Starkeya sp. ORNL1: one gene and its partner. The main gene of each other region encodes a partner of the protein of the gene in region 2 in a complex. Links are inferred from orthologs where the notes say so. Each region holds a gene or a part of one and is shown on either strand. Other genes may lie near its edges.

Region 1 (5,506 bases), 240 kb from region 2 along the record:
AGAACGACGTCTCCATCATCGACACCTCGCCGCGCCTCATCCAGGCCATCACCGATACGCTCGACGTGCGCGGCTTCGTCGGCCACGGCTCGCATCCGGACGTGCTGGCGCGGGCCGGGCTGGAAGCCGCCGACATGCTGATCGCGGTGACCTTGCACGACGAGGTCAACATGGTCGCCTGCCAGGTCGGCCATGCGCTGTTCGACGTGCCGACCAAGATCGCCCGCATCCGCGCCCAGAGCTATCTCCAGGGCCATTGGCGCGACCTGTTCTCGCGCGACCATCTGCCGATCGACGTCGTCATCTCGCCGGAGATCGAGGTCGGCGAGATGGTGCTGCGTCGTCTCTCGCTGCCCGGCGCCATCGACACGGTGAATTTCGCGGAAGGCCGCGTCGTCGTGGTCGGCGTGGAGTGCAAGGACGACTGCCCGGTGCTGGACACCCCGCTGCGCCAGCTCACCGACCTGTTCCCGGATCTGCAGGCCGTCGTGGTGGCAGTGAATCGCAAGGGCAAGGTGTTCGTGCCGCGCTCGACGGATTCGCTGATCGCCGGCGACGTCGCCTATTTCACCGCGCGCGCCGAGCAGGTGACGCGCACGCTCTCGATCTTCGGCCATGACGAGCTGCCCGCCCAGCGCATCGTCATCGGCGGCGGCGGTAATATCGGGCTCTATGTCGCCCGCGAGCTGGAGCGCCGCAATCCCAAGGCGCGGGTCAAGATCATCGAGGACAACCAAGCGCGGGCCGAAGCGATTGCGCAGGAGCTCGGCACCACCGTCGTGCTGCAAGGCAGCGCGCTCGACCGCATCATCCTCGAAGAGGCCTCGGTCGGCGATGCCGACACCATGATTGCGGTGACCAATGATGACCGCGTCAACATCCTGTCCTGCCTGTTGTCGCGCGAGCTCGGCGCGCGGCGCATGCTCTCGCTGCTGAACGATCCCAATTATCCCGCCTTTGCCCGCGGGCTCGGCATCGACGCCTATGTGAATCCGCGCCAGATCACCGTCTCCAAGGTGCTCCAGCACGTGCGCAAGGGGCGCATACGCGGCGTGCATTCGCTGCTCGACGGCGCCGGCGAGGTGATCGAGGCCGAGGCACTGGAAACCTCGCCGCTGGTGGGCAAGCCGCTGAAGGAGCTCGACCTGTTCGACGGCATGCGGATCGGCGCCATCATCCGCGGCGGCAAGATCGTGCTGCCGCGTGGCGACACCGTCATTCACGCACGCGACCGCATCGTGCTGTTCGCCCTCGCCGACAAGGTGAAGCGCGTCGAGCAGTTGTTCCGCGTCAGCCTCGAATTCTTCTGAAGCCGGTGGGAGAGCAGCGGCGATGATGGCGCTCGCCCGGCACGGCGTCCTTGCGGCCGGCACCATGGCGGCCTTCCTGGTGTTCGCCGCCATGATCGCCGTGGTGCGCCGCGAGCCGGCGGCGATCGTGTTCATGCTGACCGCTCTGCTGACCATCTTCGCGGCGGGGAGCGTGCATCTCGCCACGCGCAACCGCGCCGCCCGGCTCGACCGCGTATCCTCCTATGCGCTGCTGGTCGCCATCTGGGTCGGGCTGCCCATCATCGCCGCCATTCCGATCGCGGCCACCACGCCGCTCGGGCCGGTCGGGTCGTGGTTCGAGGCGGTGGCGGCCTTCACCACGACCGGCGCGGCGCAGGTCCACGACGTCGCCGACCTGCCGCGCTCGACGCTGGCATGGCTGCTGTCGCTGCAATGGCTTGGCGGGCTGATCACCCTGGTCGGCGTCGTCGCGGTGCTGGCGCCCGCCGGAATTGGCGGGCTGCCGGATCGCAGCGCGCGCGCCATCGAGCACGGTTCCACGGAATCGACGGCGCTCGATGATGCCATCCGCCACATCCTGCCGATTTACGCCGGTGCGACCGTGGTGTGCATGCTGACGCTCTATGCCGTCGGCCTGCGCGGCTTCGACGCCTTCGGCCTTGCCAGCGCCGCGCTGTCTACCGGCGGCCTGCTGCCCGATGCGGACGGCATGTCGGCCTATGGATCGGCCGCGGTGAAATTCGTCTTCATGTTCTTCATGCTGGTCGGCGGCACCAGCATATTATGGCACCGCATGATGCTGACGCGGCGCTTCCGCCTTGCCTTCAGCCAGCGCGAGAACATTGCGGTGCTGCTGGTCTGCCTCATCGTCGGCATCCTCGCCGCCGCCGTGCGCTTCGATACGCCGGAAGGCAGCCTGTCGCTGCCGCTGGCGCTGGAGGACGGACTGTTCTCGGCGATCTCGCTCATCACCACCACCGGCGTCGAGCCGCATGCCGGCGCCTTCTCGGCGCTGCCGATCTCGCTGGTGACGCTGCTGATCTTCATCGGCGGCGCCACCTTCTCGACCAGCGGCGGCATCAAGATGTACCGCGTCGGCGTGATGGGGCTGCAGAGCCTGCTGGAGCTGAACCGGCTGATCATGCCGCACGCGGTGCGCCCGCGCCGGTTGGGGCGACAGACCGTGTCGCTGGAGATGATGAAGGCGATTTGGCTCTGCTTTGCCATTGCCAGCGCGGTGTTCGTCGTGCTGACCGCGGCGGTGGCGCCGGCCATGCCGAGCTTCGAGGCCGCCTATGTGGCGACGCTGTCGGCGCTCACCAATGCCGGCCCGATCTATGCCGCCGGTTGGGACGGCTCCGCGGCCTGGCCTGAATGGGGGGCGTTGCCGGCCTATGCCCAGATCATACTCGCGCTGGCGATGATTCTCGGCCGACTTGAAATCCTCATGGTGCTGGGGCTCATTCATTTCGGTTTCTGGCGGCGCTAGAGTCGCTCGAGGGCAGGGCAGGGAATATGTCGCGCATCGCCTATGTGAATGGCCGCTACGTGCCGCACGCACATGCCATGGTCCATATCGAGGATCGCGGCTACCAGTTCGCCGATGGCGTCTATGAGGTGTGCGAGGTGCGCGGCGGGCGCATGATCGACGAGCGTCGGCACATGGAGCGCCTTGCCCGTTCGCTGCGGGAGTTGCGGATCAGCCAGCCCATGCCGCCGTCCGCGCTCGCCGTGGTGATGCGCGAGACCATCCGGCGCAACAAGGTGCGCGACGGCATCGTCTATCTCCAGGTGACTCGCGGCGTCGCCCGGCGCGATCACGTATTTCCCGAACGTGAGGTGCAGCCCTCCGTGGTGGTAACCGCGCGCTCCGCCGACCTCGCCAAGGCGGAGCGGCAGGCGGCGGACGGCGTCGGCGTCATCACCGTGCCGGAGAATCGCTGGGAGCGGGTCGATATCAAGAGCGTCGGCCTGTTGCCGAATGTGCTTGCCAAGCAGGCGGCGAAGGAGGCCGGCGCGCGCGAGGCCTGGTTCGTCGATCCCGAAGGCAAGGTGACCGAAGGCGGTTCGACCAATGCCTGGATCGTCACCATGGACGGCGTGCTCGTCACCCGGCCGGCCGACACCGGCATATTGCGCGGCATCACCCGCACCGTGGTTCTGGAGGTCGCGGCGCAGCAGGGCTTGAAGGTCGAGGAGCGGGCCTTCTCGGTCGAGGAAGCCTATGTGGCACGCGAGGCCTTCATCACCGCCGCGACCACCATCGTCATGCCGGTGGTGCGAATCGATGGCCGCCCGATCGGCAATGGCCATCCCGGTTCGGTCGCCCAGGGGTTGCGCGCGGCCTTCCACGAGGTCGCCGAAATCGCGCTGTGACAACGCGCATAAGCCATGCGGCGAAAGTATCTTGCACGATGGACCTAGTGTGCGATGCTAAAACCAGCACGCCTTCGCACACGCAGCACGTTCCCCGGACGGAATGAGGTTGCGTGGTGAGGGTGACCGCGCCGGCACACCATCAAACAACGGATCAAAAAAATCATGGCCGCGGATCGTTCCCAGAACCTCCAGGACACGTTTCTCAACCACGTCCGCAAGAACAAGACCCCTCTCACCATTTTCCTCGTCAACGGTGTCAAGTTGCAGGGCGTGGTGACCTGGTTCGATAACTTCTGCGTACTCCTTCGGCGGGACGGGCATTCCCAGCTCGTCTACAAGCACGCCATCTCCACCATCATGCCGGGTCACCCCGTCCAGCTGTTCGAGGCGCCGGACGAGGCCGTGGAGAAGGCCTGAGTTGGAACTGAAGAGCGCCGCACGACGCCGCCCCGGCAAGGCGGCGTCCGACGGCCCGGCAGTTCCACCGGCCGGCGAGGCGACCCGCGTGGTCGTCATCGTGCCTTATCTTACCCGGCCGAAGCCGGGCGAGGGGGCGGAAGTGCGCCGCACGCCCGAAGCGCGGCTTGACGAAGCGGCCGGCCTTGCGCGCGCCATCGATCTCGATGTGGTCGCAAGCGGCACCGTCGGGCTGAGCCAGATTCGGCCGGCCACCTATCTGGGTACCGGCAAGGTCGAGGAGATCGAGGGGCTGGTGAAGGCCAACGACGCTGGTCTCGTCTTCGTCGATGCCCCGCTCACTCCGGTGCAACAGCGAAACCTGGAAAAGGCGTGGGCGGCCAAGGTGATCGACCGCACCGCGCTGATCCTGGAGATTTTCGGCCAGCGCGCCCGCACCAAGGAGGGCGTGCTGCAGGTCGAACTCGCCCATCTCAATTATCAGCGCAGCCGGCTGGTCCGCTCCTGGACCCATCTGGAACGCCAGCGCGGCGGCTTCGGCTTCCTCGGCGGTCCCGGCGAGACCCAGATCGAAGCCGACCGCCGCCTCATTGGCGAGCGCATCATCAAGATCGAGCGCGAACTGGAACAGGTGAAGCGCACCCGCGCGCTGCACCGCGCCAGCCGCAAGAAAGTGCCATATCCGGTCGTGGCACTGGTCGGTTACACCAATGCCGGCAAGTCGACGCTGTTCAATCGGCTCACGGCGGCGAAGGTGAGGGCGCAGGATCTCCTGTTCGCCACGCTCGACCCGACCTTGCGCGTGGTCGCATTGCCCGGCGGCGAGCGCGTCATCCTGTCCGACACGGTGGGCTTCATCTCGGATCTGCCGACCCAACTCGTCGCCGCCTTCCGCGCCACGCTTGAAGAGGTAATCGAGGCCGACATCATCCTGCATGTGCGCGACATGTCCCATGAGGATGCGGATGCGCAGGCGCAGGATGTCGGCGACGTGCTCGCCGATCTCGGCATCGATGCCGATGACCATGGCCGGCTGATCGAGGTCTGGAATAAGATCGACCGCCTCGACGAGGCCGGCCGCACCCGGGTGTTCAATGTCGCGGAGCGCCGGACCGGCGACGAGCATCCGGTGCCGGTTTCGGCACTGACCGGCGAGGGGATCGACGCCCTGCTCGATGCCATCCGGCAAAGGCTGTCGCGCGAGCGGGTCACGCTGATGCTCGACCTTGATCCTTCGGACGGTGAGGGGCTGGGCTGGCTTTACCGTCACAGCGAGGTGCTGGAGCGTCGCGACGGCGAGAATGGCCGGGTGCACCTTGCCGTCCGGGTCGAGCCGGACCGCGCCGACGGCATCGAACGCCGCTTCGGCGCGCGGCGCATGGCAAAGGCCAGGCGGGACGGCTAGTTCGCCGCAGGTT
Region 2 (8,089 bases):
CCTCGAAGCGCAGCGGCTTACCGCAAACCACGCAGACCAGGACTTCCAATCGAAACCCTCCGCGCGAGGAACAAGGTTGCCACAATGCTCCTTTCTCCGCGCAGTAATACGTCATTTGACGGTGTACGGGCTCACGATGGCGCTAATGATAACGGATGTGACAGCACCAACGCGGAGCAGCACCCATGGTGAGTCCCTTCAAGGAGCCGCGCCGGGCAAATCCCAATCCAATCGCTCGCACAACACTCGCAGAGGCGACCGACACTGTGAAGGCCGAGGAGCGAGCGCGTCTCGATGAACACGCCGCCCGCACCGCCCTGCTACGTGCGGCCCGGCTCGCGAAGGTGAGCGACGAGATTCGATAGCGGTTCCCGCCGCAGTTCGGAGGGACTATGCCCCACTACACGTTCACCATCTCCGGGGAACTGCACGGCCACAACGTAGTGCTGAAAGACGACGACGCGGCTTGGTCCGAACTCGTGACCTGGACGGGTGAGGTACTGCGGGACGAAAGCGGAAAGTTGCCGCCGAACTCGTCCGTGGTCATCGAGGTGGAGGATGATAAGGGCGCTCGCATAGCAAGCGTGGAGGTCCGGACGACAAGGCTACGCTAAGAGCATTTCTATTGCAGTTGAGGAAATTGGATTGCACGCTGGCGGGCATGGGTTCCAGGATGGGAAATGAACGAATGCCACGAACCATAAAGCTGACGGCGTGCCTGCTCTTCGGACTGACGCTCGCTGCCGGTCCCGCGGTCGCCATTCCACCGCTCCATCCGCCGGCCCTGCCTACAATTACTTCAAAGGTGGATTGGCCTTGTGGCCCAGGCTATCATCTCGGCCGTGGCGGCCAGCGGTGTTGGCCAAACGGCTGGGCACCTGCCGAGGAAATTCCTCCAGGCTATGTACCCGGCCCGCGAGTATCTCCGATGCCGCCGGTTCTTGAATGTCCTCCCGGCTATCACCTCGGCCGCGGCCTGAAGCAATGTTGGCCCAACTAATCTGCCGCGCTCCAGGAAAGAAAGGGTCCGCTCACGCAAGCGGAGCGGCCCAAGTCTAGGGAGGAAACGCCCAAGGAGAGCAGCGGGCGCGATGCCAATCGCGCCCCGCATCGCAGCGGTATCGCATGGACCGATGATCGTTCGGTGCACGAACTTTCCTCGGGTATCATGGGGATATTTCTAATTTCTGAGCAATTGCATATCGACGCAGGCGCGCATCGCGATAAGCTGGCTGGCCATGGCAACCCCTCCAGACCACGCAACGCAAAAGAAACTGGCCGCCCTTCGCGACCGTCTGCTTCAGGCTCAGCGCGAACTCATCGTGTCCGCGGCTGATGTTGGCATAATCCCTTCCGACAATGTACTCCGCAAGATTGCTGATCTTGAGGTTACGATAGGCGCTGTTGAAACGTCGCTCTATGCGAAATAGCTGGCCCAGCCAGCTTGATCGACGCACTATCAAAGGCCGACAAGACGTCAGAGCAGCGTCGGCTGTACCGCGATGGGTTCGACCGTCGGCGGTGGATCCCTCTTGGCGCCGCGGCGACCACCATAAGCATTTGATTGGTGGGTGGACCGGACGGCACGCAACAGCGGCGAGCACCCGCTCCAGCAGCCGGAGACGTCGCGAGCCTCAGACCGACACGATCGAGCGCCGCCGCATCATTTGATAGGCGCCATCGACGCCCCAGCTTGTATCACCGCCTATGCAAACCATGCCATGACCGCTCGCGGCGAGCGCGATAAGCTGCGCGGCGGGCATCTGCACCGGAGGAACTCTTTTTATGTCGGCTGCCGGGTTGGGTACCCTCGTTCGGAGAATGGTCAGCACCAACGACCTCGAAGACGGGGAGAAAGCTGCGCTTGGGAAGCTACCATTCACCCTTGCGAGTCTTGCGCCGCAACAAGACGTCGTGAGGGAGGGAGATCGCCCGACCCGCTCATGTTTGCTGCTAGAAGGATATTTGTTCACCTCAAAGCATATTGCCGAGGATCGCAGGCAAATAACCTCGATTTATGTCGCCGGCGACATCCCCGACCTGCAAAGTGTCCACTTGGAAATAATGGACATGACGCTCACTTCATTCACTCACTGCAAGGTCGCGTATATACAACATTCGGCCATCAAAACATTGTGCCTGGAGAATCCTCGTCTAGCGCTCGCATTCTGGCGGTCGACATTGATCGATGCTGCCATGTACAGGGAATGGATTGCTAACGTCGGTCAAAGATCTGCCTTGAGCCGAACAGCGCATCTGATGTGCGAGCTACTGACCCGCCTCAAGGCGGTCGGCCTTTCGGATGGCACGAGTTGTGACCTGCCCACCACCCAAACTGAACTTGCCGATGCCTTGGGTCTATCCGCTGTCCACATGAGCCGCGTACTGAGAGATATGCGCGCCGATGGCCTGATACAGTTGCGCGGTAGACGCCTGACGGCCCTCAAACCCGCCGCGCTGGCTGAGGTCGGAGACTTTGATCCAACCTATCTGCATCTCAGAGAAAAACTCTGATTGCCATGTCATTTCGATCAAGGAACGACGGCCTGTGAAAGGAGTTTCTCAATCAGGCAGCGGAGCGCTCGAATGCCGCGTTACTGGTTCCAGCTGAAAGGCGAGAGAGGGGGGCGAGAGAGGGGGGCGACGACGTCGACCTGCCAAACGACGACGTTGCTTATACCCCGCTCCTGCTCTGACGCCGAGACGTTCTTCAGGACGTTGAACGCGAATTGCCTCCATGAGACGGCAGCCTTGCCGCCGCCTCGCACCTGAAGGTTCAGGACATTATATCGTCTCGCTGCCGGCCGCCGACCGAGCGCAAGAAGGGTATTCCGCATTCTGATCTCCTGGACCCGCACGCTGCGGGCGTTGCAAATGACAACGACATCGCCGGTCGGCCGTCCCAAGTGGGAGAGTAAAATTGCCGTGTCACTGCAATTAGTTAGATAAGATATCAGCGTACTTCGGGAAGAGCAGAACTGACCGCGGCAGGCATCGCCGGCGCGTGCTTACGCCACTGGCGGGGGACGATCGATAGCGAAGTCGTCGTACCAAGGCTCGTGACGGCCGGCGAGCATCTCTCCGATGATCCGTGAAGCGAGATAGCTGAATGTGATGCCATTGCCCCCATAGCCATAGGCGGCAAACAGATTGGGCTGGTCGGGCACCTCGCCAATTAGCGGCAACCCATCGTCAGTTTGTCCAAAGGCGCCAGACCAGATGAATGCCGCGTCAGCGGCGGCGGCAGGGCGCAGCAGCTTGAGTTTGCGAAGCAGCGCGTCGCGCTTTGCCGGCATCAGGACGTCGCGTTCGTCAGGATCAACAATGTCGTCCTCGTCCTCACCGCCAATGATGATGCGGTTATCTGCCGTCGTACGCGCATACAAATAATCCTCCGATGCTTCCCAAATCAAAGCTCCGTCGCGCCAAAGCGCATCGGGCCGCGTCTGCGGCGGGGTGGCAATCGCCCAGCTCGACGCTGTCTTGTGAAGGTCGGTCTTCATGAACTCCGGCATGACGTAACCGGTGGCAAGCACGACATGCTTCGCCTGAACTTCCAGGCCATTGTCCATCCGCACCAATACGCCGTGTCCGAAACTGGCGTAGCTGGCTGCTTCGGCGTCATACAAAACGGCCCCCTGGGCGAGTGCCGAATTGATCAGCGCATGCGCCAGCAGAAGCGGGTCGGCGTCCGCCGAGCCAGGGGAAACAATTGCCGCCTCGCGATCAAAGCCGAACTCGCGCTTCAGCGTCAGGTAGTCGAGGTACACTCCCGGCAGCCCTGCTCGTTCGCGCAGCACGTGCTCGGCGTGGAGTTCAGCTGCCCCGGTGTCCCCGCCCGTCAGGTACAGCGAACGGCGTTGCCGAAAGCCGCTCGGCTGCAGCTCCTCTGCGAGCGTTTTCAGGCCGGACACTGCCTGAAGGCTGCGCCGGTAGATATTCGCCGCCCGCTCAAAGCCATAATACCCCGTGAGTTCGCTGAGCGGGCAGTCGATTTCCCATTGCAGCATGGCGGTGCTCGCGGCGGTGCTGCCGAAGCCGGCCCGCTCCCGGTCGATCAGGATCACCTCTCGACCGAGCCTCGAAAGATGCTCAGCCATGAGCGCGCCGGTAATTCCCGCGCCGACCACGAGCACATCGCACGCCAGACTATGCTCGAGCTCACGGCGTACCGGTCTCTTGAAACCGCTCAGCCAGGGCGGACAGCCGCCGCGCAGGTCGCTTTGGACGGTGGTGTCAGGGTGAAACATGTTCGCTCGGCGGTCGAATGCGGAAAAGATGACAGCGCGTCGGGCGTCGGCAACGCGGCGCCGACATCGGGCTCCATCTGCAGAAGAGCGAGGCCCTAACGGAAACCAGCGACGTATGTTCCGTCGCCGCAGCGAGCGGCCACCGCGAACCTCGCCGCCGCGGCCGCAATCATCGCGGGAACATCGGCCGCCGGCAGCACTTAGGTCAGGACTCAAACGACGCAAGCCGCCGCGCTCGCAGCTTCCCGAGGGACCGACCATGGCCGATCGCAAGACATCCCCGACCACCAAGAAATCCGCCACCAAGAAGGGCGCCTCGATTATCGGGACTGGAGGCGAAGTGCACCAAGCCTCATCGACTGCTGAGGAGCGACTGACGACCAATCACGGCGTCCCGGTGAGCGACAATCAGAACTCGCTCAGGGGCGGACGGCGCGGCCCGACGCTTCTCGAGGATTTCGTCCTGCGGGAAAAAATCCAGCACTTCGATCATGAGCGTATCCCGGAGAGGATCGTCCACGCGCGCGGCTCCGGCGCCCATGGTTATTTCGAGCTCACGGATTCGCTCGCCAAATTCAGTCGCGCTCGGATCCTCACCGAGGTCGGCGCCAGGACAGAAGTGTTCGTGCGCTTCTCGACCGTTGCCGGTGGTGCAGGCTCGGTTGATACGCCGCGCGATGTTCGTGGCTTCGCGGTGAAATTCTACAGCAAGGAGGGTAATTGGGATCTGGTCGGAAACAATATCCCGGTTTTCTTCATTCAGGACGCGATCAAATTCCCGGACCTCATCCATTCGGTGAAGATGGAGGCTGACCGCGGGTATCCGCAGGCGGCGAGCGCACATGACACATTCTGGGACTTTGTCGGGCTAATGCCGGAGTCGACCCACATGATTATGTGGGTCATGTCGGACCGGGCGATACCGCGCTCGCTGCGGATGATCGAAGGTTTTGGCGTCAATACCTTCCGGCTGTTGAACGACAAGGGCGAGGCGACCTTCGTAAAATTCCACTGGCGCCCCAAGCTCGGCACGCAATCGACCTGCTGGGACGAGGCGGTGAAGATTGCCGGCGCCGATCCGGACTACCACCGCCGCGATCTATACGACGCCATCGCTGCCGGAAACTTTCCGGAGTGGGAGTTTGGCGTGCAGCTTCTCAGCCAGAAGCAAGCCGACGCCCTTCCCTTCGATATCCTCGACGCCACCAAGGTGATCCCGGAGGAACTGGTGCCGATCCGGGTGATCGGCCGCATGGTGCTGGATCGCAACCCGGACAATTTTTTCGCCGAGACCGAGCAGGTGGCGTTCCTGCCCACGAACATCCCGCCGGGTATCGACGTTTCCGAAGATCCGCTGCTGCAGGGGCGGCTATTCTCCTATCAGGACACCCAGCTGTCGCGCCTCGGCACCGTGAACTTCCACCAGATTCCGGTCAATCGCGCGAAGGGGTGCCCCTTCCAGAACTTCCAGCGCGACGGCCACATGCAGACTGAGGCCTTCTCCGGCAGGGCGAATTACGAGCCGAACAGCCTGGCGGACACCGGAGAAGCCGGCGGCCCACGCGAAGATCCCAAAGGTGGCTTCCGCAGCTTCGCCGTCCCCCTCGGCGACACCAAGGTACGGCTGCGGTCGGAGACGTTTGCCGACCATTACAGCCACGCGCGGCTGTTTTATCGGTCGCAGACCGAAATCGAACAGGCACACCTTGCGAGCGCGATCGTCTTCGAGCTGTCCAAGGTAGCACTCGACCACATCCGCGCCCGCGTACTGGCGAACCTCCGCAATGTCGACGAGACACTTGCGAGCCGTGTCGCCGCGGGACTGAGTGTCGAGCTGCCGTCAGCCTCTTCACCCGCGGCCGAACCGCGGGACATGGACGCTTCGCCGGCCCTGCGCATCGTGGGCAAATACCCCGACACCCTGGCGGGGCGGGCCGTTGGAATCCTCGTCACTGATGGTGCCGACGGCGCTGTAGTCGCGAAAACCGTGTCTTCCGTCGAGGCGGCTGGTGCGACAGCGAAGCTCATCGCTCCCAAGGTCGGCGGCGTCACTCTCAAGAATGGTAAGTTGTTGAAAGCTGACATGCAGCTCGCCGGCGCGCCATCCGTGCTGTTCGACGCCGTAGCGCTGATCGTGTCGAAAGACGGCTGCGAACAGCTTCTCAAGGAGGCTGCCGCCGTGGATTTCTGCCGCGATGCCTTTGGTCACCTCAAGGCGATGGGACATACGCCGGAGGGCCAGCCACTGCTGGATAAGGCCGGTGTCGTACCGGATGCCGGGGTGGCTGATATCAGCAAAGGCCATGACGCCTTCCTGAAGGCGGCGAGCACGCGGCAATGGGCGCGAGAGCCCACTATCAGGAACCTCGCATGATTTGTCGCCAGTGAACGATCGCGATTTATTGCTGTGGGACCGGCGCCGGAACTAACATTTTCCGGGCCGGTCAGAAGCGCGAGTGATCGGCTCGCCCTTTAGTTCGTACCCGAAGCAACCTTTGCTCGCGCGGCGGTGACCGGGTCCCCAAGTGAAGGTTGTTCGGTCGTAGGTGAAGTTTCGGTGCCGACCACTTCGCTGGAATCTCCAGTAGAGCGCAGGTCGTCATTAGGGGACTCATCTTGAATGGAATGGCGGGCCATGTGCCAGTGTCGTTCGGCTTGACCGTGAGGTTGCCCCTCATCGAGCCAAATGTGGAATGCTTTTAAGCGAACCCTATCTTCCCAATTGCCCATCTCGGCGATCCTCCGCAGTGTGACGGATCTCAACTCACTCGGGCGGGGGACGTTCCGCTCGAAGGGGCTGCTGCGCCGCCGCGGCGCTTTGCTAAGCTAATCCACGAAGCGCACTGCTAGCCCCGGCTTGACCATCCCGGCCAATTCCTGCGCGTCCCAGTTCGTCAAGCGGACACAGCCGTGAGATGTTGTCTTGCTCACTTGAGAGGGCTCGGGCGTTCCATGAATGCCGAAGGTTGGTTTAGACAGCGCGATCCAGACCGTGCCTACTGGATTGTTCGGTCCTGGCGGCAACGTCAGCTTCCTCTTGTTGCTACCTTGCTGGAAGTTCTTCTCGGGATCGTAGTGGTAGGTCGGATTGCGTACGATGCGTTCAATCCGATATTCGCCTTCGGGCGAAGGCGTATCGCCGCTGCCAATCGTGGCGGGATAGCTTGCGAGAATCGCGTCACCCGGGCCAAAGACGACAAGCATCCCTGTCTTCTTCACTGCTTCAATCCGCTCGACGGGTGCCTCAAACGGTTGTCGATTGACTGAGACGACGCTGATCCGTTCTCCGGCCGTTCGGAAATCCGCGTGGGGGTTAAGTGCCCTCAGCAGCGCCTCGCTCATATGAAAGCGCTCAGCGAACATCTCGGGCGCGCCGGTATAGGAGAGCCGCTTCAACGCGGCCTGTTTGGCATAATCGCGGGGGATTCTGCGGACGAAGCGGGACGAGACGTCTCTCTCCGAAAGGATGTACTCCGTCGTAATGTTGCTGGCCGTGTCCGCGCCTAGCGCGCGCCAGGTGCGCTCGTCCACCTTTTCGCCTTCGCCGAGGTTTTCCTGGCGGCGGAATTGAGCGATGGCTTTGCGATAATTCTCCCCATCGACGCCATCGATTTCCCCTGGCGAAATACTGCGGCGGCTCAACAGAACTTGCGCCTTTACGACGGCAGGATCTGGCTGGCTGGTGGGCCTGCGCTCAGTGACGGAAGCCTGGTTCACCTCGTCGGCTGTGAGTGCGTGAACGGGTCCGCTGCACAGTGCGAAGAGACACGCGATCAACGGGACGGTAGGGGTGGTTTGCATCGAGCTTCAACGCCGTTCGGAAGATGAATTCGCCAAAC

What was found. The genes of interacting proteins can lie anywhere in the genome.
Region 1: the proteins of G3545_RS02275 (region 2) and hfq are in contact, whole or in part, in a crystal structure (PDB 3VU3), measured with the Escherichia coli proteins. The link is inferred for Starkeya sp. ORNL1 from one-to-one orthologs.

The regions. Positions count from the first base shown.
Region 1 is NZ_CP048834.1:710,352-715,857, reverse strand. Bases 2,787-5,460 are described here. They hold hfq (RNA chaperone Hfq), read left to right. Parts: upstream 2,787-3,833; coding sequence 3,834-4,088; downstream 4,089-5,460. Other genes in these bases: hflX (GTPase HflX), read left to right, coding at 4,186-5,460; G3545_RS03485 (D-amino-acid transaminase), read left to right, coding at 2,808-3,668. Also shown: Trk system potassium transporter TrkA, read left to right, coding at 1-1,310; G3545_RS03490 (TrkH family potassium uptake protein), read left to right, coding at 1,333-2,781; more of hflX, read left to right, coding at 5,461-5,493. UniProt on the Escherichia coli protein: RNA chaperone that binds small regulatory RNA (sRNAs) and mRNAs to facilitate mRNA translational regulation in response to envelope stress, environmental stress and changes in metabolite concentrations.
Region 2 is NZ_CP048834.1:473,899-481,987, reverse strand. Bases 4,169-7,066 are described here. They hold G3545_RS02275 (catalase), read left to right. Parts: upstream 4,169-4,509; coding sequence 4,510-6,624; downstream 6,625-7,066. Other genes in these bases: G3545_RS02280 (FAD-binding oxidoreductase), read right to left, coding at 4,169-4,250. Also shown: G3545_RS02290 (hypothetical protein), read left to right, coding at 393-614; G3545_RS02285 (Crp/Fnr family transcriptional regulator), read left to right, coding at 1,822-2,514; more of G3545_RS02280, read right to left, coding at 3,009-4,168; G3545_RS02265 (L,D-transpeptidase family protein), read right to left, coding at 7,077-8,051.